2 regions of the Plantibacter sp. genome follow, and region 2 is predicted to be linked to the other one. Evidence: riboswitches for the same ligand, from Rfam matches in the RefSeq annotation. Region 2 holds a riboswitch; the other holds the start of a gene.
The links. A riboswitch is a leader RNA that binds a small molecule or an ion and turns the genes downstream of it on or off. The one in region 2 is predicted to bind thiamine pyrophosphate.
Positions count from the first base shown of each region.

Region 1 (14,130 bases), on a different contig from region 2:
CAGGTGGTCGATCCGGTCCCGCAGCTCGGCGATGTCCTCCCACCAGCCCGTGAGGATGCCGGCGCCGTCCTGCCGACCCGAGGTCATCCCGGCCGACGCCCACAGCTCGGCGAAGTGACTGATCGGGCCGTTGCCCGAGCCGACCTCGAGCGAATCCCCGTGCCGGAGGCTCGACGTGAGCCACGCCTTCGCCTCGCCGAGGGCCTCGGTCCAGGATCCCGAACGGACGACGAGGGTGGCCATCGCGCTCGACAGGGAGCACCCGGTTCCGTGGGTGTTCCGCTGTGTCGACTCGAAGACCGTCGAACTCGACGAGTGATCGGTCGTCGCCCAGACCACCGGTGGCGTCGACGAGCGCATCCGGGCACGCGGTCGTCCCCGTCAGGTGCCCGCCCTTCACGAGCACGATCACGCCCGCCTGCGCCGAGACCCGCTCCGCCTGGGCGAGTGCGTCGGCCCAGCTCGTCGCCACCGGTTCGTCCGCGAGGACGGCGAGCTCCGGCAGGTTCGGGGTCACGAGGTCGACGTGCGGCAGGAGCGCGCGCATGGCCGCTTCGGCGTCGCGGTGGAGGAGACGGTCGCCGCTCGTCGCCACCATCACCGGGTCGAGGACGACGGGTCCGGTCACGGTCTCCTGCAGCCAGGTCGACACGGTGTCGATGATCGCGACGTCGCCCAGCATCCCGATCTTGACCGCGTCGATCACCACGTCGTCCGCGACCGCGTCCAACTGCTCGCGGAGGAACCCGACGGGCGGGGTGTGCACGGATCGGACGCCCCGGGTGTTCTGCGCGACGAGCGCGGTGACGACCGCCATGCCGTATCCGCCGTTCGCGGCGATGCTCTTGAGGTCGGCCTGGATCCCGGCACCACCGGTCGGGTCGGTCCCGGCGATGCTCAGCACCCGGGGTGTGTCCCGGATCGTGACGGGTCGTCGACCGCGCACCCGGTCCGACGCTCGACGACTCCGGCGTCGTCGTCTGTTCCACGGCGCTCATGCCGAGACCTCGGTCCAGGCGCTGCGGAACGCCCGGGCGGCGGCCGCCGGATCGTCGGCGGCGCAGATGGCGGAGACGACGGCGAGACCAGCGGCACCGGCAGCGTGGAGCTCGACCGTGTCCTCCAGTGACACCCCACCGATCGCGACGCACGGGAGCGGGGTCGCGGCGGCGATCGCGGCGAACCCCTCCACGCCCAGCGGCTCCGGGTGGTCCGGCTTGGTCGTCGTCGGGCGGATGACGCCGACGCCCAGGTAGTCGACGGTCCCGGGAGGCAGCGCTGCGACCGCGTCGAGGTGCGCCGGGGTGTTCGCCGTCAGTCCCACGACGGCGGCCTGCCCCACGATGCGACGCACGGCGTCGACCGGGAGATCGCTCTGACCCACGTGGACGCCGTGGACGACGGCACCGGCGGAACGGGCGGCGAGGAACACGTCCACCCGGTCGTCGACGAGGAGCAGCGCCCGCCCGGCGACGACCTCCGCCGCACGCACGGTCAGGTCGAACAGCGCTCGCGCCGACGCGGTCTTCTCCCGCAGCTGGACCGCGGTCACCCCGCCGTCGACGGCCCGGCGCACGACGTCGAGGACACCGCGATCCCCGCTGGCCGAAGCATCCGTGACGAGGTAGGTGGCGATGCCGCGGCGCACGAGCTCGGCGTGCGAACGGGCCGCGAGGACCCGGTCCGCGGTGGTCGAGGCGCTCACGCGATCACCGCCAGGCTGCGGACGGTGTCGGCGTCGAGGAGGTGGAGGTGGTCGAGGAAGGCGGGAGCGAAGGAGCCGGGGCCACGGCTCTCCGCGGCCGCCAGCTGCGCGGCGACCGTGTACGCGGTGGTCGCCGCGACCGTCGTCAGCAGCCGGTCGTCGTCGAGTGAGGCGAAGGCGGCGAGCACGGCACCGAGGGCACAGCCACCGCCCGTCACGAGGGTGAGCCAGGCGTGCCCGTTCGAGCAGCGGACGATGCGCTCACCGTCGGTGATGACGTCCGTCGGGCCGGAGATCGCGACGACGGCACCCGAGGTGCGGGCGATCGCGGTGGCCGCCTCGATCGCGCTGTCGACCGAGTCGGTGCTGTCGACCCCGCGACCGCCGGCGCCCAGTCCGGCGAGCGCGATGATCTCGCTGGCGTTGCCGCGGACGATCGTCGGCCGGAGGGCGAGGAGTTCGGCGGCGAGCGCCGTCCGCACCGGCAGGAAGCCGACGGCGACGGGGTCGAGCACCCATGGGGTGCCGGCCTCGTTCGCGGCGGTGGCGGCCTCGACCATGGCCTCGCGCTGCTCAGCCTGCGGCGTCCCGAGGTTGAGGAGCACGCCGGAGGCGATGCGGGCGAACGGTCCGGCCTCGGTGGGGATGTCGGTCATCGCCGGGGCGGCGCCGATGGCGAGCAGGACGTTCGCGGTGAAGTTCGTCACCACGGCGTTCGTGATCGATTGGACGAGCGGCGTGCGCTCGCGCAGGCGGTCGAGGAGGTCCCCGGACGCGCTCGCGAACTCGCCGACGGACGAGTCGTCGGTGGACGGGTGGGCAGACTGCTGCGGTGTGCGAATGCTCATTCGCGACATCCCTTCGCTCGGACTAACGAGATCAGGTTCGACGGGTGTGTTCTCAGCCGATCGTCGTGGGATCGGCACCCCGTGTCACTCGCGACCACCCTAGCGGGTCGGCCCGGCTTCCGGTCCAGCGGGCGGGCGAGGATGATGGAGGGATGGACTTCTTCGAGCTGGTCACCATCGTCTTCGAGGTCGCCGGTGTCGGGGCGATGGTCGTGGGCTTCGTGATCGCCGTCACCCTCTCGGCCCGCCTGTGGTGGAGCACGCGCGACGGCGCACGGGCCTTCCGGATGCTGCGGGAGACGATCGGCTCGGTCATCCTGCTCGGGCTGGAGATCCTCGTGGCCGCCGACCTCGTGAAGACGGTCACGTCGACGCCCTCGCTGACCGACGCACTCGTCCTCGCGATCATCGTCGTCATCCGCACCCTGCTGAGCTTCTCCCTGCAGATCGAGATCGAGGGCACCCTCCCCTGGAGGCGCCTGGCGACGACCGGCCCACAGCTGTTCGACCGTGCCGTCAAGCGCGGTGGCGAACGCACCCGACGTCGCGCCGAGGAGCAGGACGCCTCGGTCCGGACGTCGAGCCGATCCGACGCGGCACCGGCGCCGACGGTCGCGGCGCAGGCCGTCCCCGACGATGAGGACGGCTTCCCCGAGCTCCGCAGTCGCAGCTAGTGCGGTGCGGCTAGCGTGCCGCGGAGGTCGCCCAGGTGTCGCGGATGAGGTCGGGCAGCAGGCGCATGTCGTCGAAGACGTGGGTGCCGTCGCCGATGAGGCGCTCGGCGGGCGTCATGCCGCCGGCGTAGGCGTAGACCGTCATGCCGGCCGCGCGGGCAGCCAGGACGCCGACGACGCTGTCCTCGATGACCGCGCACCGCTCGGGGGCCGTGTCGAAGTCGGCGGCGGCATGCAGGAAGAGGTCGGGTGCGGGCTTGCCGACGGCGACGTCGGTCGCGCTGAAGATGCGCCCGTCGAAGCGGTCGTGGATGCCCACCTGCCCGAGGTTGCGGACGACGTCGTGCAGCATCCCGTTCGAGGCGACGCACAGCGGCACCCCGGTCGCAGCGATGCCGTCGAGCGCGTCGACGACCCCGTCGACCGCCTCGAGCTCACGTTCGCAGATGCCGCGGAACATGTCGCTCCAGCGCTGGATCCAGTCGGCCTCGAGCGGCTTCCCGAGCCGCTGCTCGACGAGCGTCGCGTAGGTCTCGAGCGAGGCGCCGACGAAGAGCTCCCGCACCTCGGCCTCGGTGTAGTCGCCGCCGACCTCGTTGAGCAGCTGGAGGTTCACCCGGACGGAGATGCGTTCCGTGTCGACGAGCGTCCCGTCGCAGTCGAAGATGACGAGGTCCGGATAGTCGACTGGCATGCTCCGAGCCTAAACGACACCGCCTGCGCCGTGGCCGTGTGCCATCCGGCGGCGACCTCCGACGACGGTCGGCGTCATGGTCAGCGGGCCGCGCGGACGCCCTGTCGCTGCCAGGTGACGACCATGCGTCGCGCATACTGGGTCGCCGCGACGAAGTGGCCGAGGAGTCCGAGGAGGATCGCGACGAAGCCGACCCCGCCGAAGACCCGGTAGAGCGCCGACGCAGGATCCCCGCCGCCGAGCGCGAGGCCGATGAGCAGCGCGAAGAAGCCGACGAAGAGGAACACCGTCCGGATCTTGCCGGCGATGCTCACCGGCACCTCCGGCGTCCCGCGGAACGCGACGACGGCGACGAACGCGAGCAGGAGGTCGGGGACGATCATGACCACGAACACCTGCCACGGGATGATCTGCGCGATGGCGAACGATGCGGCGACCACGACCACGGTCAGGCGGTCGGCGACCCCGTCGAGCCAGGTGCCGAGCGCTGAGACCGTGCCCATGCGGCGCGCGATCTGTCCGTCGGCGACGTCGCTCAGGAACACCACCGCACCGACGACGAGCGCAGCCCAGTAGGAGCCGGTGATCACGAGGGCGGCGAACACCGGGAGCAGGACGATACGTCCCGCCGTGATCGCGTTCGGCAGGTTCTTCCAGTCGTCGTCGGAGAACAGCTGCGTCCGGAGGCGCGCGAGCGGCGTCTTCTCGTGCAGGGTCACCGGGATCATCGCCTCGTCGCCGGGGATCGCGGCACCGCGGCGGAATCGGGCGATCGCGACCACCGTGACCACCACGACGAGCGCGAACAGCAGCACCCAGCCGGTGGCGCCGAGGTACTGGCGGACCGTGTCGAGCGTGGCGCGGACGAGGGAGCCGACCCCGACGTAGACGGCGGACCAGAGGAGGGAGCCCAGCAGCGATGCCGCGAGGAACGACCGGTAGGGCACGCGGGCGACCCCGGCGGCGGTCGGTGTCAGGCATCGGAGCACGGGGACGAGCCTCGTGAGGAAGACGGCCTGGGCCCCGCGCCGCTCGAGCGCCTCGACCGCGCGGTCCCAGCCGTGGACGCCGAGACGCCGGACGATGGCCGAGTCACGGAGGCGACCACCGGAACGACGACCGACGAGGTAGCCGAGCTGGTCCCCGAGCGACCCGCCGAGGGCGACCGCGAGGAACAGCACGAGGGCACCGGGGGCGGAGTCGAGCATGGCCGCGAGGAGGAGCACCACCGGTTCACCGGGGACGACGAGGCCGAGCCACAGGCCGGATTCGGCGGTCGCGAACAGGAGCCCGAGGAGCCAGATCAGCGGATCGGGCAGCGCCGTCGCGGCGTCGTTCACCCACCCGATGATGTCCACGGATCCCCGTTCAGCAGTGCGATCCGCACTCCTGGGTGGGGCGCGGCTCGCCCAAGTCTACGGACGAGCCGCGCCCTCCCATCCCCGAGGGGTCGTTCAAATGGTCATTCGCCGGACAGCTCGTCCCGATTCGCGCGTCGACGACGCAGGACGGCCGCGGTGACGACACCGGCGGCACCGAGCACGAAGAGCGCTCCGGCAGCGACGATCCACGGCATCGCGTCCGCGCCGGTCGAGGGCAGACGACCCGCGTTGCTGGGAACGGCGGGGTTGCTCGGAACGGCGGGGTCGCTCGGCGTCGCCGTTGGGACGGGCGGCACCGGAGCGACCTCGTCGGCGACGAGCACGAAGGTGGGCACCGTCTGGACCGCGCCGTCCGTACCGACCACGACGGTGGCCGTCGTGGCACCACCCGCGGGCACCGAATACCCGGCCGGGACGGTCAGCGTGACCTCGTAGCTGCCCGGCGCCAGGTCGGCGAGCCCGTAGGAGCCCTCGGCCGTCGTGGTCAGGGCGACCGGGCCGCCCGGCGTCGTCACCGTGACCGTCGCTGCGGGCACGGGGGCGTCGGTGTCCGTCCGGACGTCGCCGATGACGGTGCCGAGCCGAGCGAGCTCGAAGTCGACCGCGTCCAGATCGGCGCCGGCGAGCTCCTCCGCCCGGGTTGCGGCTCCGGAGACGACGTACCCCTCCGGGGCGACGACCGAGACCTCGTAGGAGCCAGCGGGCAGGAGCGGGAAGCGGTAAGAACCGTCGGCGGCCGTGACGGCGCTCTCGACCCCGTTCGGACCGTCGACGCTCACGGTGACACCGGCCACACCGACTCCACCGGACGTGATCACCCCGCCGAGACTGGGATTCGCGACGAGCACGAAGTCCTGCTCGGTGATGGGTGTCTCGCTCCCGACCGGGACCGTGAAGACGTTCGGCGGGCTCTGCACCGCGTAACCCGCGGGCGGCGTGATGACGACCGTGTGCTCGCCGACCGGCACGGTGTCGAAGAGGTAGTTCCCGTCGGTGTCGGTGGTGACGCTGCCCGCGCCGTCGATCGTGACCGTGGCTCCGACGATCGGCATACCGTCCGTGTCGAGCGCGGTGCCGGACACGGCGACGGGCACGATGTCCCGGACGGTGAAGTCCGCGACGGCGTCGGCGTCCGTGAGGTCCGCGGCGGCTCGTGCGGGACCGTCGGCGATCTTGCCGGTCGGCGGGACGAGCTGCACCGTGTAGCCGTCGGTCGCGAAGTAGCCGGCGAAGGTGTAGGCGCCGCCACCGGCGGTCGTGGTCGACGCCACCACCCGACCGTCGCGGTCGATGAGGCGGACGCCGACGCCGTCCAGCGGGCCGGTGGTCTGGTCGGTCACGGTGCCGGTCACGTCACGCGCGATCGACGCGAACCACGCCTGGTAGACGGGCGCGCCCGAGGCGCTGCTGGAAGGAGAAGGTGAGGCTGGAGATCGGGGCGGAGGGCTCGAACCACCCCGCCGCGCCGGCGGTGTCCGCGGCGGCGTCGTTGCCGCGGAGCACCTGCGTCGCCGGGTCCCAGGTGGGGACGTCCGTCGCGGAACCGGTGCAGGACGGCTTGCCGGCCAGACCGGGAGCGCAGTAGTTGAAGCCACCGTTGAACCCGAGCTCGTCAGGGGTGAGCGCCGCGCCGTCGGGGCCGATCGCCGTCACGGTGACCTGGTCGGCGTCGATGTCGCCGAGGACGAACGTCCAGCCGGACGGCGGCGTCGGCGTCGCGAAGGAGTAGGTCGTGGTCGAGGGCGACGCCGCGTTGTTCGCCTTCGGCCGGAGGTTCAGGTAGGGCTGATCGCGGCTGCTGCCGTACTTCGCACCGACCGGGGTCGACGCCGCCAGCCAGGTCGAGGCGCCCGAGATGACGCCGACGCCACCGCCGCCGACCGAGTCGCTCGTCAACGCCGCGGTGAGGGCGGGCTGACCGGCCAGGGTCATCGTGCCCTGGTACGACCCCGATGCACCGGAGAACGTGGGCCACGTCGCCCAGCTCGAGGTGGTCGCGGCGGAGGCCGCCGGGACGGCTGCGGTGAGGGCGAGCGCGGAGGCTCCGAGCAGGGCGAGCACAGCGGCTCCGATGCGGCGGGTCATGGGCGTCAGGATAAACGCACATCGGTCGCCCGCGGAAGCCCGGTGTCCCGTTTCCGAGGGTCAGCCGAAACAGTGGTACCGACGGGCGCGGCACCGCAGACCCATGGACCGGACGCGCAGGATCATCCCGCGGGAGGACGGGAGATCGGGCGCGCGGGCGACGCGCCCCGGCGGCGATCCGAGGAGGCTGGAACCATCAACCGATCAGCTCCGCACACCGCGGAGAAGCTCCGCACCGCGGAGGAAGGAACCCCACCTCATGTCCGCCTCAGCCACCACCGAGTCCCCCACGATCTCGCCCGCCGAGGACGTGACCCTGGCAGACGCCCCGACCGAAGCGTTCGGCCCCGAGCCCCTCACCCAGGCCACGCCCGTGCAGGAGGTCGCGCCGACTCAGCCGACGGCCCCGCTGCCCCTCGCACCCGTTCCTGCTGCGACGACCGCCGACCGCGAGAGCTCGACCCAGACGCTGTCGATCATCGCGTTCGCCCTGTCGATCGCCGCGGTCGTGGCCCCGTCGTTCGTGCTCCTGCCGATCGCCTCGCTCGTGCTCGGCATCATCGCGCTCGCCCGCAAGCCGAAGTCGAAGGGCTTCGCCCTCACCGCCGTCATCATCTCCGGTACCATGCTGGCGCTCGCCCTGATCGTCGCAGCCGGTGCAGCCCTGCTGCTCGGGGTGTCGGTGATCAGCAGCGGCTACGCCGGCTGACCCGATCTCCCGCCCGACGCCCGTCCGCTCCTCGAGCGGGCGGGCGTCGTGGCGTGTGTCCCGGACATCCCGGACAGCCGTTGATTGTTACACAATCCTGCGGCAGGCTGTCCCCATGACCCGTTCGCCGACCGAAACCCAGACGACCGGCACCAGCACTGCCGCGGGGCGCCTGCCCGTCGCCGCCGCGATCCTCGCCGCCGTGTGCTTCGGGACGACGGGCACGGCTCACGCGCTCCTACCGATCGAGGTGGGATCGGTCGCGTTCGGCGCTGCACGCATCGTCTTCGGCGGAGCGCTCCTCGTCCTCGTGTGGGCGGTATTCGCCCGCCGCTCGAGGTCCACTCCACCTCGGACCCGCGCAGCGGAACTCGGGAGGCCCGCGCTGGTCGTCGCCGTCGTCGTCGGCACGATCGGCGTCACCGCGTACCAGCCGTTCTTCTTCCTCGGCGTGGAGCGCAACGGTGTCGCGATCGGGACCCTCACCGCGCTCGGCTCCGCACCCGCCATCACCGGCCTCCTCGAATGGGCGATCCACCGACGGCGCCCGAGCGGCCGCTGGTTCCTGGCCACGATCGTCGCCGCAGCCGGCGTCGCCGTCCTGTCCGGGGTGACGGGCGGCGGGATCGGGACCGTCTCGGTGGACGGGTTGCTCGCGTCCATCGGAGCCGGAGCCTCCTACGCCCTGTACACGCTCTGCAGCAAGGCGCTCATCGAGCACGGGTGGACGCCGCTCGGCACCATGGCGGCGCTCTTCGGCGGAGCGGCGCTCGTCTCGGTGCCGATCCTCCTCGCCACCGAGACCGCTTGGATCCTCACCGTGCCCGGCGCCCTCGCGGTCGCGTGGCTCGCGCTCGTGAACACGGTGGCGGGGTACCTGCTGTTCGGCTACGCACTCGGCGGGTTGCCCGCGTCTCGGGTCGCGACGCTCACGCTCTTCGAACCATTGACGGCGACGCTCCTCGGCATCCTGCTCCTCGGAGAGTCCTTCGGGCCGTCCACCGTCATCGGTGCCGCGCTGCTCGTGATCGGACTCGCGATCCTCGTCGTACCGAAGCGCATCGACCGTCGCGAGGTCGCCCGATGACCGCGGTCGACGCCGTCGCGGACGCGCTGCGGGAGGACATCCTCGACGGACGGCTCGGCGCGGACGAGCCGTTGCGGGAGACCGCCCTCACCGCCCGGTTCGGCGTCAACCGGCACACCGTCCGAGCGGCGCTCCAGGCGCTCGCGGCGGAGCGCCTGGTCACGTTCGAGGCCTACCGCGGCGCCCGGGTGCGGTCGTTCAGCGATGCGGACGTGCTCGCCCTCATGGAGTACCGGACGGCGATCGAGGCCGAGGCGGTCCGGCTGCTGCGAACGCGTGCGGAACCGTCGTCGCGCCCACCGGCCTCGATCATCGCGGCGAACGACAGCCTCCGACGCATCTGCCTCGACCGACCCGGCGATCACCGCGCCATCGAGGTCGCGCACGCCGAGCTGCACCACGCGATCGTCGCCGCGGCCCGGAGCCCTCGACTGAGCGAGGCGCACGCTGGCCTGCTCGCCGAGCTCGGCCTGTTCATGGTGCAGCTCCGGAGCGTCCTCCCGCCCGAGGAACTCATCGACCAGCACGACCGACTCGTCCACGCGCTCAGCGGCGACCACGGCGAGGCGGAGCTCCGCGCGCACCTCGCGCACTCGGCGGAGCAGCTCATCGCCCTCCGCCGGTCGGCCCCCTGAGCCACCCCTTCCGATCCCTGAGCCACCCCTTCCGGTCCCTGAGCCACCCCTTCCGGTCCCTGAGCCACCCCTTCCGGTCCCTGAGCTTGTCGAAGGGCACCTCGACAAGCTCGGTGACCGGATGGCGCTCGGTGACCGGGTGGCGCTCGGCGACCGGGTGCGGCTCGACGACAGGACGGGCCGTCAGCCTCGCGTCGAGGTGACCGCCTCCGGCCGCGTCCCGGTGGCGTCGGCCGCCGGCCGGACCGCGGGGTGCTCCTCGGACGGGCCCGACCACGGCAGCGTCACCGTGAACGTGGTGCCGGCGGACGACGAGGCGACCTCGATCGAGCCCTCGTGGCCCTCGGCGATGGACAGCGCGATCGCCAGGCCGAGGCCCGTGCTGCCGGCGGCACGCGAGCGCGACGAGTCGGCCCGGGCGAACCGGTCGAAGAGTTCGGGGAGGAAGGCCTCGTCGATGCCGGGTCCGTCGTCGGCGATCGTCAGCGAGGCGCGCTGCGGCTCGTCGGGACTCTTCGGTGCGCTGATGCGGGTGACCACGGAGGTGCCGGCCGGGGTGTGCACGGCGGCGTTCGACAGCAGGTTCACGACGAGCTGGTGGAGGCGCTCGCGGTCGCCGCGCACGATGATCGCGCGCTCCGGCACGTCGACCGACCAGTGGTGCGCCGGTGCCGAGACGGCCGCGTCGCTCACGGCGGCGGCGACGAGGTCGCTCAGGTCGACGTCGTCGAGGTGCAGGTCCTGGCCCTCGTCGAGACGCGCCAACAGGAGCAACTCGCTGACGAGCGAACTCATCCGGGTCGCCTCCGACTCGATGCGGGCGAGCGCGTGCTCCGTCATGGGCGGGAGGCTCTCGCTGTCCTGGCGGGTGAGCTCGGCGTAGCCCTGGATCGCAGCGAGCGGCGTCCGGAGTTCGTGGCTCGCGTCGGTGACGAACCGGCGCATGCGCTTGTCGGTCGCGGCTCGGACGGCGAGTGCGCGGTCGACGTGGTCGATGAGGCCGTTGAGCGCCTCGCCCACCTTGCCGATCTCCGTCCGGGGATCCGTGTCGGCCTGATCGACCCGCACGTCGATCCCGGTGTCGCCACGCTCGAGTTGCAGGGTGGACACCTCCTCGGCGGCGGCGGCCACGCGGGACAACGGTCGGAGCCCGAGGCGGACCACGATGATCGCCCCGACGATGGTGACCGCGAGCGCGAGCACGGCGAGGATCGCGATGACGATCGCCTCCTGCTGCACGGCGGCACGCGGGGTGGCGAGCGAGACGCCGGCCACGAGGGTCTCGCCGTCGCCGTGGTCGAGGAACTCGAGCCGGTACCCGCCGAGCGACCCCAGCTCGATGTTCTGTCGCTCGGAGCTGTCGACCGCGACGGCCTCCTCGATGAGCGCCTTCGTCCGCACGTCGAGCGCCGTCGCGTTGGACTGGGTGAAACGCGCGGAGTCGACGACCCCACCGTCCGCGACGAGCGCGATGAGCGTGCCGGGCCCGTGGCCGACGTAGTCCACGAACGGCTTGACGTAGCCGGGCTCACCGCGCGTGGCATCGGGGTCCACCACCGCTCCGGCACCGGCCTGCTGATCGTGGAACTTCACCACGGAGTGCTCGAAGGCCTCCATCGACCCGGTGAGCTGGGTGTCGACGACGGCGGTGACCGACCCTTCGACCGTGACGATCGTCAGGATGCCCGACACCGCGAGGACCGCTGCGATGACCGCCGCGATGCCCGTCACCAACCGTCGCTGAAGCGTCCACGGGTGCCGCCGGTCCGCCCGAGGCGTCGGCACGCCCGCAGTCGGAACCGATGCGGTGCTCATTCGACCGGCCGCAGCACGTATCCGACACCGCGGACGGTGTGGATCATCGGCGCACGGTCGGCGTCGATCTTCTTGCGGAGGTAGGAGACGTAGAGGTCGACGATGCTGGCCTTGCCGGCGAAGTCGTAGTTCCACACGCGGTCGAGGATCTGGGCACGACTCAGCACGCGCTTCGGATTGCGCATGAAGTAGCGCAGCAGTTCGAACTCGGTCGTGGTGAGCGCCACCGGCTCGCCGTCGCGGCTGACCTCGTAGCTGCGCTCGTCGAGGAAGAGCCCGCCGATCGTGATGCGGGAGTCGTCGTCGGACACGACGTGCGCGGTGCGGCGGAGGAGACCGCGGAGACGGGCCACGAGCTCCTCCAGCGAGAACGGCTTCGTCATGTAGTCGTCGCCGCCGGCGGTGAGTCCCATGATGCGGTCGTCCACCGAGTCGCGAGCGGTGAGGAACAGGGTCGGGGTGCCCGATTCCGGCTCCCCCTGCGAGAAGCTGCGGAGCTGGCGCAGGACGCTCAGCCCGTCCATGTCGGGCAGCATGATGTCGAGGACCACGACGTCCGGACGTTCCGTGCGGTAGCGCTGGACGGCCTCGCGACCGTTGGTGGCGACGTCCACGACCCACCCCTCGTAGCCGAGGGCCAGGCTCACGAGGTCGGTCAGGACCGCTTCGTCGTCGACGAGGAGGACGCGGATGGGTGAACCGTCGGCCCGGTACATCCGCGGTAGCTTGGCGAGGACCGCCCGGCGGCGCCCCGAGTCGACGATCTGCGTTGGCAGGTCGGAGGGCATGGGTCGATTATCCGTCGTCGAGCTGCGAGGCGCGGGGAGCGACGGGCGATTCATAGAGGCCTCATATCTTTTCAGGCCGAGCCCATGGGTGCGGTGCCTACCGTGGAGGGCATGACCCGAGCAGAGCCCCTGGGCACGTCGTTCGCCCCCCGCCGTCGTCGGACGGCCGGAGCGACGGCCGAGCCTGCGGACCGGATCCGGAGCGGCCTCGCCGCCGCCGTCCGTGCTCTGCGTCCCCTGTTCCCGGCAGGTGTCTCACGTCCTCGATTCCTCCGCGGGCCGCGGATCGAGGCTCCCGTCGACGCGCACCCGATCAGCACCGACCGTCTCGTCCTGCGTCGCCACCGGTTGGAGGACGCCGAGGCCTGGTACCGCATCCAGTCCACACCGGCGGTCGTCGAGCACCTGCCGTGGCCGGTCCGCGACCGCGAGGCGTCCCGTGAGCACCTGCGGCACCGCGTCGGGCACCACCGCCTCTGGCAGTCGGGCGACTTCCTCGCCCTGGCCGTGGAGCACGACGGGCGGCTCGTCGGCGATGTCTCCCTGCATCTCCGGGAGGTCCACCCCGCCGAGCGCTCGGTCGAGATCGGATGGGTCCTCGACCCCGCCGTCGGCGGACGCGGTCTCGCGAGCGAGGCCTCGGAGGCGATGATCGACCTGGCCTTCCGCGAGCTCGGGGCGAAGACCGTCACAGCCGTCATCGAGCCGGAGAACACCAGGTCCATCGCCCTCGCCGAGCGGCTCGGCTTCCTGCGGGCGACCGCGCCGCGCCGGTCGTCGAGCATCACCTTCGCGATCACGCCCTCGCTCCTCGCCGCACGTCGTGCAGAACGCGTCGAAGCCACGCACACGGGGTCCACCGTCACGCGCCCCTGATGGCCGGCGTCCCGATCGCCGAACCTGCCGGGGCTGAGTCTCCCCCACTCCAGCCTCGGCAGGTTCAGCCGTCGGGACGCCGGCGACGTGCGTCCCTCGTGTCACACGTTCACAACTCAGGTGCCCCCGGCGCGTCGCCTCCGGCTGCCGCCCGAGGGCGCCGACCCGCCCGTGGCGTCCTGAGTTGTGCGCAGTCCAGGGTTCCGGTCGGTTCCAATATCCTATAGGATTATCGCGATGTGCCGGCTTGCGCCGGATCGACGGACTCGATGACGAGGAGATGCAGATGACCAGGCTCTGGAACCGACCGGCCGACTTCGCGGACGAGATGGTGGACGGCTTCGTCCGCGCCAACGGACGCTGGGTACGCAAGGTCTCCGGCGGGGTGTCGCGCTCCACGAGGTCCGCGGAACCGGAGGTCGCCCTCGTGATCGGTGGCGGCTCCGGGCACTACCCCGCCTTCGCCGGCCTCGTCGGACCGGGACTCGCCCACGGTGCGGCCATGGGCAACCTCTTCGCGTCGCCGTCCGCACACCAGGTGGAGAGCGTCGTCCGCGCGAGCGAGCAGGGACGGGGCGTCCTCCTCAGCTACGGCAACTACGCCGGTGACGTCCTGCACTTCACCGCGGCGCAGGACGCCGTGAAGGCCGACGGCATCGACTGCCGCACCGTCACCGTGACCGACGACATCTTCAGCGCCCCGCCCACCGAACTCGAGAAGCGGCGCGGGATCGCGGGCGACCTCACCGTCTTCAAGGTCGCTGGCGGTGCGGCATCGGGTGGGTACTCCATCGACGACGTCGAGCGCGTGGCGATCCTCGCCAACGCCCGG
Region 1 covers NZ_JCACOF010000010.1:1,007,038-1,021,167, forward strand. The annotation lists gene AC5JOC_RS16940 (thiaminase II/PqqC family protein) at 1-243, opposite strand, end outside; partial or broken gene AC5JOC_RS16945 (bifunctional hydroxymethylpyrimidine kinase/phosphomethylpyrimidine kinase) at 404-946, opposite strand; gene thiE (thiamine phosphate synthase) at 995-1,705, opposite strand; gene thiM (hydroxyethylthiazole kinase) at 1,702-2,553, opposite strand; TPP riboswitch at 2,545-2,645, opposite strand; gene AC5JOC_RS16960 (DUF1622 domain-containing protein) at 2,706-3,227, shown strand; gene AC5JOC_RS16965 (HAD family hydrolase) at 3,238-3,921, opposite strand; gene AC5JOC_RS16970 (CDP-alcohol phosphatidyltransferase family protein) at 4,002-5,279, opposite strand; gene AC5JOC_RS16975 (carboxypeptidase regulatory-like domain-containing protein) at 5,384-6,655, opposite strand; gene AC5JOC_RS16980 (hypothetical protein) at 6,657-7,388, opposite strand; gene AC5JOC_RS16985 (hypothetical protein) at 7,648-8,097, shown strand; gene AC5JOC_RS16990 (DMT family transporter) at 8,213-9,184, shown strand; gene AC5JOC_RS16995 (GntR family transcriptional regulator) at 9,181-9,819, shown strand; gene AC5JOC_RS17000 (sensor histidine kinase) at 10,003-11,550, opposite strand; gene AC5JOC_RS17005 (response regulator transcription factor) at 11,631-12,422, opposite strand; gene AC5JOC_RS17010 (GNAT family N-acetyltransferase) at 12,534-13,298, shown strand; gene AC5JOC_RS17015 (dihydroxyacetone kinase family protein) at 13,585-14,130, shown strand, end outside.
Region 1: linked by a shared signal. The riboswitch ahead of thiM (hydroxyethylthiazole kinase) and the one ahead of AC5JOC_RS18355 (ECF transporter S component) in region 2 are both predicted to bind thiamine pyrophosphate.

Region 2 (14,130 bases):
GCAGCGCGGTGAACCGCAGGCCGGAGAGCGGGAACAGCATCACTTCGAGCAGCACCGCCGTGCTCGCACTCACCCAGTCGATCGTCAGCAGCAACGGGACGGACAGGATGAGGACGGCCAGCACCTTCGTCACCGGATTCACGCGGTCGAGTGGCGGTCGATGGTGCAACACCGTCGAGCGGTCCGCTGCCGTGAGGCTCGTCATGCGGCCCGCCTCCCGAGTTCCAGCGGTTCGAGGAGGATGCGATGGTCGCCCAGATGTTCGACGACCCCCGCGTCATGCGTGACGGAGACGATCGTCGCGCCGCGCTCGAGCTCGTGCTGCAGCAGGCGGACGAGTGACAACCACGTGCGTCGATCCTGCCCGAACGTCGGTTCGTCGAGGACCATGACCGCCGGCCGGGCGGCGAGGACGGTGGCCACCGACAACCGGCGCTTCTGACCGCCCGAGAGGCTGAACGGGTTCGCCTCGGCAAGACGACCGAGACCGAGCGCCTCGAGGATCTCGGAGACCCGCTCGTCGATGGCGGTCCGGGACCAGCGGAGGGCCTGCAGGCCGACACCGAGCTCGTTCCGCACGGTCGATGAGACGAACTGGTGCTCGGGATCCTGGAAGACCGTCCCGATGCGTGTGAGCAACTCGGTGGACTTCCAGCGGATCGGCCGGGATCCCAGCCTGCCGGCGAGCTGCGGAGCGGCGGTCACCGTCCCCGTGATCTCCGGCAGCAGTCCCGCCAGCGTGAGCGCGAGCGTGGACTTCCCCGCGCCGTTGGGGCCGACGATGACGGTCGCCGCGCCCTCGGGCACCGCGAGCCCCAGGTGCTCCTGCACCGGCTGCTTCCGCGTTCGACCGATCGCCAGGTCGTCGGTCGTGATGACCGCCGCTGATGGGCCGGACACCGGACGAGGGGCCAACCCCAGCGGGATGCCCGGCACCCAGACACCCGCATCGGCCAGGCGCTGCCCGACGTCGTCGAGGACGAGGTCGGGTGGCCCGTCGGCGAGGACACCGCCGTCGGCGTCGAGCACGACGACCCTGGTCATCAGCTCGCGCCAGACGTCGACGCGGTGTTCGATGACGACCAGGGTGGACGAACCGTCATCGACCAGCCGAGCGACGGCGTCCCGCACCTCGGCCACCCCGGCCGGGTCGAGGTTCGCGGTCGGTTCGTCGAGCAGGAGGAGCGAGGGGTGCATGGCGAGTACGCCGGCGAGGGCCAGCCGCTGTTTCTGACCGCCGGACAGCGCCGAGGTCGAGTGGTCCAGCGGCAGGTCCAGTCCGACGGCCTCCAGCGAGGCGTCGACGCGGCGCCAGATCTCCTCGCGCTCGACGCCGAGGTTCTCGCAGCCGAAGGCGACGTCGTCGCCGACCTTGGACAGGATCACCTGCGAGTCGGGATCCTGCAGCACGAGCCCGATGCGACCCCTCGCTCGTTCAGGCGGAACGCCGTCCACGAGGAGCGAGCCGTGGGACTCCCCCTCGTCCGCACCGCCGAGGACGCCGGCCAGTGCGTGGATCAGCGTCGACTTGCCGGCACCGGACGCCCCCAGGAGGAGGACCCGCTCGCCCGGTTCGATCACGAGGTCGAGGTCGCGCACCGCCCAGGCCTTCCGACCGGCATGACGCCACCCCCAGTCCCGCGCGACGACGCGCGCCGGACCGGTCGCAGCCGCTCCCGGCACGATCAGACCTCGCGCCGAGCGTCCCGCCCCGACGCGAACCGACTGAGCGCTCCGGTCGACGCGAGTGCCCTGACGAGTGCCCAGCCGACGACACCGGCGAGGATCGCGCCCGAGACGAGCAGCGAACCGAGGTAGATCGCGTTGAACTCGACACCCTTCTCGAGGTTGCCCGACATCACGAGCTCGAGGAGCCACGCGCCGGCCCCGGCGCCGGCACCGGCGAGGATCGCCGGAACGAGGCCGAAGCGCTTGTACGCGAGCGCCGCGAACACCAGCTCGGCACCGAGGCCCTGAGCGAGGCCGGAGTACACCGTCGTGACGCCCCATGCGTTGCCGATGAGGGCGGAGACGATCGCACCGATGGTCTCGACGAGGAGTGCTGCGCCGGGCTTCCGGATGATGAGTCCGCCGAGCACCCCGCCGAGGAGCCAGATCCCGACGGCGATCCCGCCGAAACCGGGCGTGACGGCGCTGGCACCCGCGTACCAGAGTGATCCGAGCGTGTTCCACGCCCAGAAGATGAGGCCGGTCGCGACGCCGAGCACGGCGACCACGACGATGTCGACGACCCTCCAGCGCAAGGTCCGCGACGCAGCGCGTTCAGAGGGTGAGATCTTGGTCGATGCTGACACGATACGTGCCCTTCCTGTAGACGGAAAAGAGCACGGGATAGCGAGAAATGGTCTCCCTGCGCTGGCATGATCCAGATCAGGTTCGACGGTCGAAGGCGAATACCTTCCTCTCAGCCCGGTTCACCGGACTCCCGTGGTGGCACGAGTCTAACCCCTGCCGTGCGCAGTCGCACGACAGGGGTTCGACGGGGAGGGCTACTTCTTGAGGGCCTTGATGAGGCCGGCCAGCGCCTTGCCGCTCACCCAGATGAACGGGATCGCGACGGCGATGAGCGAGATGAGGTTCGGGTCGAAACGGAGACCCTCGTCGGTCTTGATGTAGGCACCGACCGGGATCGAGACGCCACCGCCGCCACCGCCGCTCGGGGCGTCGTCGCCGTCGCCCTCGGAGCCGCCGCCGAAGCCGTAGTACGTCAGCGCGACGGGCACGAGCTTCGTGCCGTCGACGTCCTGCTGCTCCCCGTAGGCTGCGGACACGCCGAGCCCCTTCGCCTGTTCTGCCAGCTTCTCCACGAGATTCGTCATACCGCGAGGCTACCGCTCGGTATCCACCGGTCCAAGGGGTTGATCCGTGCTCCCAGCACCCTGCGAGTCTCCGCGACTGCCGAGTCCGCGACGCCTCGGCTTGCCGAGGAGGGAGGCGGGAGCGATCGCGAGATCGCCGAACCGGCTCGCGACCCGGTCGATCGTCTGCTCGGCTTCACGCCACTCCTCGTCCGGGTCCCAGAGCCCGGCACCGGCCTCATCGGCGGGGACGAGCTGGTCGACCTTCACCCCGACGAGGCGCACGAGACGCCCACCGCGATCGAGGTCGTCGAACAACGACGCCGCCTCGTCGTAGACCCGACGCCCGACGTTCGTGGCCTCGCCGATGGTGCGCGACCGGGTGATGACGCTGAAGTCCGCATAGCGGACACGGATGCTGATCGTCCGGCCGGCGTAGCCGCCCTTCCGGAGCCGGATCGCGACGAGACCGGCGAGGTTCAGCAGCTCGCGCTTGAGGATGGTCGGGTCGGAGACGTCCGTCGGGAAGGTCACCTCGTGGCTGACGCTCTTCTCGCGTCGTGCCAGCTCGATGCCGCGCGGATCGATCCCGTTCGCGAGCTCGAGGAGTCGGCGACCGGAGGCCTCACCGACCGCGCGCTGGAGCATCGACAGCGGGGTGGAGGCGAGCTGACCGATGGTCCGGATGCCCCGGTTCGTCAGCTGCTCCTCCGTCCGACCACCGACGCCCCACAGCGCGCCGACCGGCAACGGGTGGAGGAACGCCAGGGTCTCGTCGGCGGGCACGACCAGCAGGCCGTCGGGCTTCGACAGGCCGGAGGCGAGCTTCGCGACGTACTTCGTCGATGCCAGGCCGACCGAGCACGGCAGACCGGTCGCGTCGAGGACCCGTTGCTTCACGAGCGCGGCGATCGTCCGTGGGCTCCCGAGCAACCGGACCGCGCCGGACACGTCGAGGAAGGCCTCGTCGATGCTCAGCGGCTCGACGAGCGGCGTGACCGACTCGAAGACCTCCATCACCCGGTCGGAGTACTCGCGGTACCTGCCGTGGTGGGGTGGCAACACGACGGCGCTCGGACAGAGGCGCATCGCCTGGGACACCGGCATCGCCGCGCGCACGCCGTACCGGCGAGCCTCGTAACTGGCGGAGGTGACGACCGACCGCCCCTCCTTGTTGCCCACGATGATCGGCAGACCGCGCAGCTCGGGCCGTTCCAAGAGCTCGACCGAGACGAAGAACGCGTCCATGTCGACGTGGAGGATGGGGGTACCGCTGTCGTCGGCATCGTGCGCCGAGACGCGACGAGACGCTCCATCCTGCCGACTCATGCCTCCATTGTCGCAGTCGCCTCCGACACGCTCTCCACAAGGGCCGAGGCGGGAGGGCCCGGCGACGCTAGGCTGTCCGGCGATGAGCACGCGAACGCGGACCGGGTCGGCCCCGGCGGTCCCAGACCTCTCCGGGCGGGACCTCGCCCTCGACCTCGTGCGCGTCGCGTGCGTCGTGACGGTCGTCATCGTCCACCTCCTGATGGTCGCGGTGGCCGTCGAGCCGGACGGCACGATCGGCATCTCCCGAGCGCTCGAGCAGCAGCCGTGGTTCGACACGGGTACCTGGTTCGGCCAGATCATGCCGCTGTTCTTCATCGTTGGCGGCTTCGCGACGATCACCGGCTGGCGCAGCACCGTCCGACGTGGTGGCGGGACCAGCGACTTCCTCCGGTCCCGGGTCTTCCGACTCGCCCTGCCGACGATCCCGGTCCTGCTCTTCCTCGCCGCGGGGCTGTGGCTCGCCGGGGCGCTCGGTGTCGACCCCGCCATCATCGAGGCCGTCGCCGCAGGCGTCGGCTCCCCGCTCTGGTTCCTGGCCGCCTACCTGCTGTGCCAGGCGGTCGCCCCGTTCCTCGCCACCTGCCACGACCGCCACCCCGTCCTGACCTGTGCGGCACTGCTGGCCGGCGTGATCCTCGTCGACGTCGTCCGTTACTCGACCGGTCTCCTGGGCATCGGTCTCGTCAACCTGGTGTTCGTCTGGCCGCTGCTGCAGCAGTTCGGGTTCTTCCTGGCCGACGGACGTCTCCGCTCCGTTCCGCGCCTCGTCCTCGTGGCCGTGGTGCTCGTCTCCTACGGTGCGCTCGTGCCGATCACGACCTGGCTGCCGTACTCGACCAGCATGCTCGGCAACCTCAACCCACCGACCCTCCCCCTCGTCGTCCTCGGCGTCGGGCAGCTCGCCCTGCTCGCCCTGGTGCACCCGCTGCTCACCGCCGATCATGCGGACCCGCGCCGCGCGAGCGGTCGTCTTCCTCATCGGGTCCCGGCTGATGACGGTGTACCTCTGGCATCTCCCCCTGATCATCGCGGTCGCCGGTCTCCAGCTCGCCCTCGGCATCCCCTTCGCGGAACCGCTGAGCGCGGCATGGTGGTGGACCCGACCGGTCGTACTGCTCGTCGTCGCGGTCCTGCTCGCGGGCGTCGGCACACTCCTCGGCCGCGTCGAGCACCCCCGCAAGCTGCGCCTCGACCCGGAGCGCAAGCCTGCACACGTCGCCGTGTGGATCGCGCTCGCGAGCGCCTTCATCATGCCCTTCGCGGAGATCTCCCACCCGCTCACCGCCGCGATGGCGGCTGCCGGCGCTGTCGGCTCGATCATCGCGGTCGTGCTCCTGAACCCGACCCGTCGGCCGGTCGAGCGCGTCGCGAGCGGATCAGACCAGGCCGTGGACCAGCGGCCGTAGCCATTCGCGGAAGGCCTCCCGGTCGTCCCGGAGCGACTCACTGACCACGATCGTGTCGGGCGCGACCACCCAGGCCCCCGGTCGGCAGATCGGGAGCACCTCGAGGTCCAACCGGAACGAGCTGGATTGCCGGCGCAACTCGAACTGGCGCTCGCGGATGAGTTCGTAGACGTCGGTGAGGCGGCTCGGCGATCGGCCTGCGAGCGCGCGCTCGTACTCCCGGATGCGAGCCGCCGCCCACCGGTGCGCCTCGTCGTACGCCCGGTAGGCGAGCTCCTGCAGGTCGAGGGCTCGATCGAACACCTCGAAGTGTGGTGGACGGACCTCGGCCATGAAGAGGCGCGTGTCGCGACGGGCGATCCCGGTCCACCAGCCGTCGAACTGGACCGCGAGCGCGTCGAGGTCGAGGCCGGCGACGTCGACCCGCTCCAGCCCCGGCGTGACCGCGGGAAGCTGCGCGACGCATCGCTCGCCGAGCCCTGCCATGTCGCGGAACGCGAGCGCCAGCATGAGGGCCATCGGAGCGTCTTCCGTGACCTGCCACCGCATGGTGCCTTCGACCAGCATGGCGGAAGTGTATGCCGGGCCAGCAGTCGGCACCAGGGCTTCCCCTGGCCGACGACATCGGGCCCGAGCCGCCGTCATCGACGGTGGCGCGGGCCCGATGGTGCAGCAGTGACCGCTACTGCGAGGCGCGCTCCAGGACGAGTTCGCGCACACGCGCCGCATCGGCCTGTCCGCGCATCGCCTTCATCACGGCGCCGATGACCGCGCCGGCGGCCTGGACCTTGCCGTCGCGGATCTTGGCGAGGACGTCCGGCTGAGCGGCCAGTGCCTCGTCGATGGCGGCGATCAGCGGACCGTCGTCGGACACGAGTGCGAGACCGCGAGCGTCGATGACCTCCTGAGGAGTGCCCTCCCCGTCGATGACGCCCTCGAGCACCTGGCGTGCGAGCTTGTCGTTGAGCGTTCCGGCCTCGACGAGCGCCGCGAGTGCCGCGACGTGCTCGGGTGACACGAGGCTCGTCGCCTCGACATCGCGCTGGTTCGCGATCCGCGAGATCTCGCCCGTCCACCACTTCCGTGCGGCGGCCGGAGCGGCGCCGGCCTCGACGGTGGCCGTGATCTCGTTCAGCAGACCACCGTTCACGACGTCCTGGAACTCCAGGTCGGTGAAGCCCCACTCGCTCTTCAGCCGACGACGACGGACGGCCGGCTGCTCGGGCAGGGCCGCTCGGAGTTCCTCGATGAGTTCGGGCGACGGCACGACCGGGAGCAGATCGGGCTCCGGGAAGTACCGGTAGTCGTCGGCGTCGCTCTTCGGCCGGCCGGCGGACGTCGCACCGGTGTCCTCGTGCCAGTGCCGCGTCTCCTGGACGATGGATCCGCCGTCCTTGAGGATCGCCGCCTGCCGCTGGATCTCGTAGCGGACGGCGCGCTCGACGGAACGCAGGGAGTTGACGTTCTTCGTCTCGGTTCGCGTGCCGAGCTTCTCCTGGCCGCGCGGGCGCAGCGAGATGTTGGCGTCGCAGCGGAGGTTCCCGCGCTCCATCTTCGCGTCGGAGATGCCGAGCGCCACGACGATGTCGCGGATCGCGGAGACGTAGGCCTTCGCGATCTCGGGTGCCCGGTGCTCGGTGCCGTAGATCGGCTTGGTGACGATCTCGACGAGCGGCACACCCGCGCGGTTGTAGTCGACGAGCGAGTACTCGGCACCCTGGATACGGCCGGTGGAACCGCCGATGTGCGTGAGCTTGCCGGCGTCCTCCTCCATGTGCGCGCGCTCGATCGGCACCGTCACGATGGTGCCGTCCGCCAGCTCGACGTCGACCGAGCCCTCGAAGGCGATCGGCTCGTCGAACTGCGAGATCTGGTAGTTCTTCGCGAGGTCGGGGTAGAAGTAGTTCTTCCGCGCGAAACGGCTCGAGGGTGCGATCGAGCAGCCGAGGGCGAGCCCGAGGCTGATCGAGTACCGCACCGCCTGCTCGTTCACGACCGGGAGCGACCCGGGCAGACCGAGGCAGACCGGCGAGATGTTCGTGTTCGGAGCGTCGCCGAAGCCGTTCGGCGCCGAGGAGAACATCTTCGTCTTGGTGTTCAGCTCGACGTGCACCTCGAAGCCGAGCACCGGCTCGTACAGTTCGAGGGCTTCTTCGTAGGAGAGGAGCTTGTCCTTGGCCATGGGTTACCGACCTCCGAGAGCGGGTGCCTGCGAGATGAGGGTGTGCCCCCACGTCGATTCGAGAAGCGCCTCGAGAGCGGCGCCGACCCGGTAGAGCCTGGCGTCCTCCCGTGCTGGCGCCATGAACTGGATGCCGACGGGCAGACCGTCTTCCGGGGCGAGCCCGATCGGCACGCTGATGCCGGGCACGCCGGCGAGGTTCGCCGGGATGGTGGTGACGTCGTTCAGGTACATCGCCAGTGGGTCGTCGATACGCTCGCCCAGCTTGAACGCCGTCGTCGGGGCGCTCGGGCTCACGAGGACGTCGACCTGGTCGAACGCCGCCGCGAAGTCGCGCTGGATGAGCGTCCGGACCTTCTGGGCGCTGCCGTAGTAGGCGTCGTAGTAGCCCGCGCTGAGCGCGTACGTGCCGAGGATGATCCGTCGCTTCACCTCGGGACCGAAACCGGCCTCGCGCGTCGCGGACATGACCTGCTCGACCGTGCCGCCACCCTCGGGCGTGACCCGCATGCCGAAGCGCACCGAGTCGAACTTCGCGAGGTTGCTCGACGCTTCGGCGGGGAGGATGAGGTAGTAGGCGGCGACGGCGTACTCGAAGTTCGGAGCGGAGACCTCGACGATCTCGGCACCGTTCGCCTCGAGTACCGCGAGCGCCTCCTGGAAGCGGCTCTTCACGCCGGCCTGGAAGCCCTCACCGTTGAGCTCGGTGACGACGCCGACCCGGAGGCCGCGCAGCACGTCGCCGCGCGCGCCCTCGCGGGCCGCAGCGGCCATCGACGGCCAGGCGTCGCGGAGCGAGGTGGAGTCGAGGGCGTCGTGCCCGGCGATGACGTCGTGGAGGAGGCCCGAGTCGAGGACCGTGCGGCTGACCGGCCCGACCTGGTCGAGCGAGGAGGCGAGCGCGATCGCCCCGTAGCGGCTGACCGCGCCGTAGGTCGGCTTCACGCCGACCGTGCCGGTCACGTGCGCCGGCTGGCGGATGGACCCGCCGGTGTCGCTGCCGAGGGCGATGGGCGCCTCGAACGCGGCGACCGCGGCAGCGGAGCCACCGCCGGAACCGCCGGGGATGCGGTCGAGGTCCCACGGGTTGTGGGTCGGGCCGTACGCGGAGTGCTCCGTGCTCGAGCCCATGGCGAACTCGTCCATGTTCGTCTTGCCGAGCGGCACGAGACCGGCGGCACGCGACCGGGCGACGACGGTCGCGTCGAACGGTGACAGGTACCCCTCGAGGATCTTGCTCCCCGAGGTGGACGGCATGTCCGTCGTGACCAGCACGTCCTTGATGGCGAGCGGGACGCCCGCCAGCTCGCCGAGGTCCTCGCCCGCGGCACGGCGTGCGTCGATGTCGGCGGCGACGTCGAGTGCGTGGTCCGACACGTGGAGGAAGGCGTGGACGTCGCCGTCGACCTGCGCGATGCGGTCGAGGTGCGCCTGGGTGGCTTCGACGCTGGAGACCTCGCCAGCGCGGAGCTTGCTCGACAGCTCGGCTGCCGTGAGACCGATCAACCCGCTCACTGCTCCTCCCCCAGGATCGCCGAGACCTTGAAGCGACCGTCGGCCGATTCCGGCGCGTTCTGCAGCGCCTGCTCCCGCGTGAGCGTGTTGCCGACGACGTCGTCGCGGTACACGTTCTCGAGCGGGATCGGGTGGCTCGTCGCCGGGACGTCAGGCGTGGCCACCTGCTGCACCTTCTGGATGTTGTCCACGATGGAGTCGAGCTCCGTCGTGAGGTGGGCGATCTCGTCCTGGCTCAGGGCGATTCGAGCGAGGTTCGCGAGATGCGCGACCTGCTCGGTAGTGATTTCCGACATGCGTCTCCCGTACGTGTAGCGGTGGCGGTCGCTCCAGTCTATTCGCCAGGGACGTGGTCGTCCGTCGGGCTCCGCCCCTACAGTGGGACGGTGACCCAGAACGACTCGAGCAGCCGTCCCCGTCCCCCGCACGAGCGTCCCTGGCTCGCGAGCTACGCCGCCGACGTGCCGGACGACATCCCCGAGCAGACCGGCAGCCTCGGCGATCTCGTCGAAGCCTCCGCCGCGAGCTACCCGGACGCCGTCGCGCTGGAGTTCTTCGGGTCGACCACCACCTACACGGAGCTCGAGGCGCTCATCGCCCGTGCCGCCGCCGGCCTGCGCGCACTCGGTGTCCGGGCGGGAGACCCCGTCGCCCTCATGCTCCCGAACTGCCCGCAGCACATCGTCGCGTTCTACGCGGTCCTCAGGCTGGGCGCCGTCGTCATCGAGCACAACCCGCTCTACACCCCCCAAGAGCTCCGCCACCAGTTCGAGGACCACCGCGCGACGTTCGCGATCGTCTGGGACAAGGTCGCCGAGCACCTGCAGGACTTCCCGGCCGACCTGGCGGTGCACTCGCTCGTGACGATCGACGTGACCCGGGCGATGCCGCTCCACATGCGCGCCGCTCTCCGTCTGCCCATCCCGAAGGCGAGAGCCTCACGGGCTCAGCTCACCGCGCCGGTCTCGGGCACCGTGCGGTGGGAGCAGCTCCTGACCTCGGGGCCGCTGCCGGCGAGCCACCCGAAGCCCGCGACCGACGCCCTCGCACTCATCCAGTACACGAGCGGGACGACGGGCTCGCCCAAGGGTGCCGCACTCACCCACGGCAACCTGCTCGCGAACGCGGCGCAGTCCCGCGCCTGGGTGCCCACGGTCAAGCGTGGGGAGGCCGTCGTCTACGCGGTGCTCCCGATGTTCCACGCCTACGGCCTGACGCTCTGCCTGACGTTCGCCATGAGCATGGGCTCGCGCCTCGTCCTCTTCCCGAAGTTCGACCCGGCGCTCGTCCTCAAGGTCATGAAGAAGCGACCGCCGACCTTCCTGCCCGCCGTCCCGCCCATCGCCGACCGACTCCTGACCGCGGCGACCGAGCAGGGCGTGTCGCTGCAGGGCACCGAGATCGCCATCTCGGGCGCGATGCCGCTGCCGCACGACCTCGTCGTCCCGTTCGAAGCCGCGTCCGGCGGCTTCCTCGTCGAGGGCTACGGGCTCTCCGAGTGCTCCCCGGTCATCTCCGCGAACCCGGTCTCGACCGCACGGAAGCCCGGGACCATCGGCCTCCCGCTGCCGAGCACCGAGGTGCGCGTCGTGGATCCCGACGACCCGGAGACCGACCGTCCGGCCGGCGAGGCGGGCGAGTTGCTCGTCCGCGGCCCGCAGGTCTTCAACGGCTACTACAACAAGCCCGAGGAGACCGCCGCCGTCCTGCTCCCAGGCGGTTGGTTCCGCACCGGTGACATCGTGTCCATCGACGAGGAGGGGTTCATGACCGTCGTCGACCGGATCAAGGAGCTCATCATCACCGGCGGGTTCAACGTGTCGCCGAGCGAGGTCGAGCAGGTGCTCCGCGGGCACGCGTCGGTCGCTGACGCCGCCGTCGTCGGGCTCCCCGATCCCCACTCCGGCGAGCAGGTCGTCGCGGCCGTCGTCGCGGCTCCCGGTGCCACCGTGGATCCGGATGCCCTCCGAGCCTGGGCGCGGGAGATCCTCACCCCGTACAAGGTGCCGAAGCGGGTCGTCGTCGTCGACGAACTCCCCAAGTCGCTCATCGGCAAGGTGCTGCGGCGCCAGGTCCGCGACGAGCTGCTGCAGGCCGACCAGGACTGAGGTCAGTCCGTCGGCACCTCGTCGGCGGACGCCGCACCCTCGGCCTCATCCGCGGCCGGGGCCTCCGGCTCGCCGAGCGCCGCCGGACCCTCGGAGACGAGCAGGGCGAACTGCTCGGCGTCGATGATCCGCAGACCGAGTGCTTCGGCCTTCGCGAGCTTCGACCCGGCACCCGGGCCGGCGGCGACGAAGTCGGTCTTCTTCGAGACGCTCGACGCAGCCTTCCCGCCCGCCTGCACGATCGCTTCCAGCGCACCCTCCCGGGTGAAGCCCTCGAGCGAACCGGTGGCGACGACGGTGACACCGGACAGCACACCACCGGCCGCGACCGCCGCGCCAGGCCCCGGGTGTCCGGGTGTCGCCCACTGCACGCCCGCCGCAGTCCACTCCTCGACGATCTCGCGATGCCAGTCGACCTCGAACCAGGCGATGAGGGCGTCGGCGATGATCCCGCCCACGCCGTCGACCTCTGCGAGCTCGTCGCGGGTGGCCGCACGGATGGCGTCGAGCGAACCGAAGTACTCCGCGAGTGACCGGGCGGCGACCGGGCCGACGTGGCGGATGTTGAGTGCCACGAGCAACCGTGCGAGCGGGCGGGTCTTCGCGCCGTCGAGGTTGGCGAGGAGTTCGATCGCGTTCTTGGACGGCACCGAGGACTCGTCGCCGTCGAACTCGGCCGCGGCCGGATCGTGCACGCCGTCCTTCTTGGCGCGTCGGCGGCGGAAGGGCGTGACGCGCTTCTCGGATCCGTCCTCGTTGAGCTTGGGCAGCCCGGTCTCGTTGTCGCGGACGATCACCGTGACCGGGAAGATGTCGGCCATCGTGAGCGAGAAGAGTCCGGCCTCGGTCGTCAGCGGTGGTTCCGCGGGCTCCACCGGCTGGGTGAGCGCCGCTGCCGCCACCTCGCCGAGCGCCTCGACGTCGAGCGCGCCACGGGAGCCGATGTGCTCGACGCGTCCGCGCACCTGCGCCGGGCAGCTCCGCGCGTTCGGGCAGCGCAGGTCGATGTCGCCCTCCTTCGCGGGGGCGAGGGTGGTACCGCACTCGGGGCAGTGCTCGGGCATGACGAACTCGCGCTCCGAACCGTCGCGGAGCTCGACGACCGGGCCGAGGACCTCGGGGATGACGTCGCCGGCCTTCCGGAGGACGACGGTGTCGCCGATGAGCACCCCCTTCGCCTTCACGACGTCCTGGTTGTGCAGGGTCGCCTGACGCACCTCGCTGCCGGCGACGAGCACCTTCTCCATGACGGCGAACGGGGTGGCGCGACCGGTGCGCCCGACGCTCACGACGATGTCGAGGAGCTTCGTGTTCACCTGCTCGGGCGGGTACTTGTAGGCGATGGCCCATCGCGGAGCACGACTCGTCGCGCCGAGCTCGCCGTGGAGCGCGAGATCGTCGACCTTCACGACGACGCCGTCGATCTCGTGCTCGACGCTGTCGCGGTGGGCGCCGAAGTACTCGATGAACTCCGCCGCACCGGTCGCCTCGTCGTGGACCCGGTAGTGCGAGGAGGTCGGGAGCCCCCAGCTGTGCAGCAGCTCGTAGACCTGTGACTGCCGAGCGACGGGCGGCTGTTCCCACGCGCCGATGCCGTGGACGAGCATCTGCAGGCGGCCGAGCCGGTCGTGCATGAGTGCGAGCTGGGCCGGGTTCTTGCTCTCCGCCTTCTGGCGCAGGGAACCGCTCGCCGCGTTGCGCGGGTTGGCGAAGACCCGTTCACCGGCGGCCGCCTGGTTGGCGTTCAGTTCGCGGAAGGCCTCGACCGGGAAGAAGATCTCGCCCCGGACTTCGACGACCTCCGGGAACTCGACCTCGGGGTCGGACGACGTCAGGCGTTCGGGGATGGAACGGATGTACCGCACGTTCTCCGTGACGTCCTCGCCGACGACGCCGTCGCCGCGCGTGGCCGCGCTCACGAGGCGGCCGCGCTCGTACCGGAGGTTGATGGCGAGGCCGTCGATCTTCAGTTCGCAGAGGTACTGGACGGACCCTCCGGCGTCGCGCTCGACCTTGGCGGCCCAGGCGAGGAACTCCTCGATCGAGAAGACGTTGTCGAGGCTGAGCATGCGCTCGAGGTGGGTGACCGGGGCGAACAGCGTGGTCTCGGCACGCCCGCCGACGGTCTGGGTGGGGCTGTCCTGGCTCTGCAGCTCGGGGAAGAGACGCTCGAGCTCCTCGAGCCGACGGAGCATCGCGTCGTACTCCTCGTCGGAGGCGAGCGACTCGTCGCGCTCGTAGTACGCGTCGCGAAGCTCGAGGATGCGCGAGGTGAGTTCCTCGGCCTCGGTCGATGCCTGCTGGAGGGTCTGTCCGGTGCTGTTCGCCACGGCGTCCAGTCTACGAGCGGCGTCCGACACCGGCGGGCGCTTGACACCCGGCACGTCCTCCCAGATGTGCGCAACCGGGTCGGGGCGGGTCTCATCGAGGAGTAGGGTGTCGCAGTGCCGCAGGAACCATGCGCGCGGAATCGGAGGAACCATGTCCCAGTCCAGCAGTCCGGGAACGGGGGCGGCTCCTACCAGCAAGCAGCTGACCGCGCGCGTCATCGGCATCTCCGTCTCGGCCGCGGTCGGTGGCTTCCTCTTCGGGTTCGACTCCTCCGTGGTGAACGGCGCGGTCGACGCGATGCAGGACCACTTCGCGCTCAGTGAGGCGCTCATCGGCTTCGCGGTCGCGTCAGCGCTGCTCGGTTGCGCGCTCGGCGCCTACCTCGCGGGCCGGATCGCCGACAGCCGCGGCCGCATCTTCACGATGCTGCTCGGTGC
Region 2 covers NZ_JCACOF010000012.1:212,209-226,338, reverse strand. The annotation lists gene AC5JOC_RS18365 (energy-coupling factor transporter transmembrane component T family protein) at 1-205, opposite strand, end outside; gene AC5JOC_RS18360 (ABC transporter ATP-binding protein) at 202-1,599, opposite strand; gene AC5JOC_RS18355 (ECF transporter S component) at 1,686-2,315, opposite strand; TPP riboswitch at 2,352-2,460, opposite strand; gene AC5JOC_RS18350 (hypothetical protein) at 2,511-2,840, opposite strand; gene dinB (DNA polymerase IV) at 2,850-4,148, opposite strand; partial or broken gene AC5JOC_RS18340 (acyltransferase family protein) at 4,066-5,016, shown strand; gene AC5JOC_RS18335 (hypothetical protein) at 5,144-5,557, shown strand; gene AC5JOC_RS18330 (hypothetical protein) at 5,528-6,124, opposite strand; gene gatB (Asp-tRNA(Asn)/Glu-tRNA(Gln) amidotransferase subunit GatB) at 6,240-7,739, opposite strand; gene gatA (Asp-tRNA(Asn)/Glu-tRNA(Gln) amidotransferase subunit GatA) at 7,743-9,254, opposite strand; gene gatC (Asp-tRNA(Asn)/Glu-tRNA(Gln) amidotransferase subunit GatC) at 9,251-9,550, opposite strand; gene AC5JOC_RS18310 (long-chain-fatty-acid--CoA ligase) at 9,641-11,362, shown strand; gene ligA (NAD-dependent DNA ligase LigA) at 11,365-13,692, opposite strand; gene AC5JOC_RS18300 (sugar porter family MFS transporter) at 13,844-14,130, shown strand, end outside.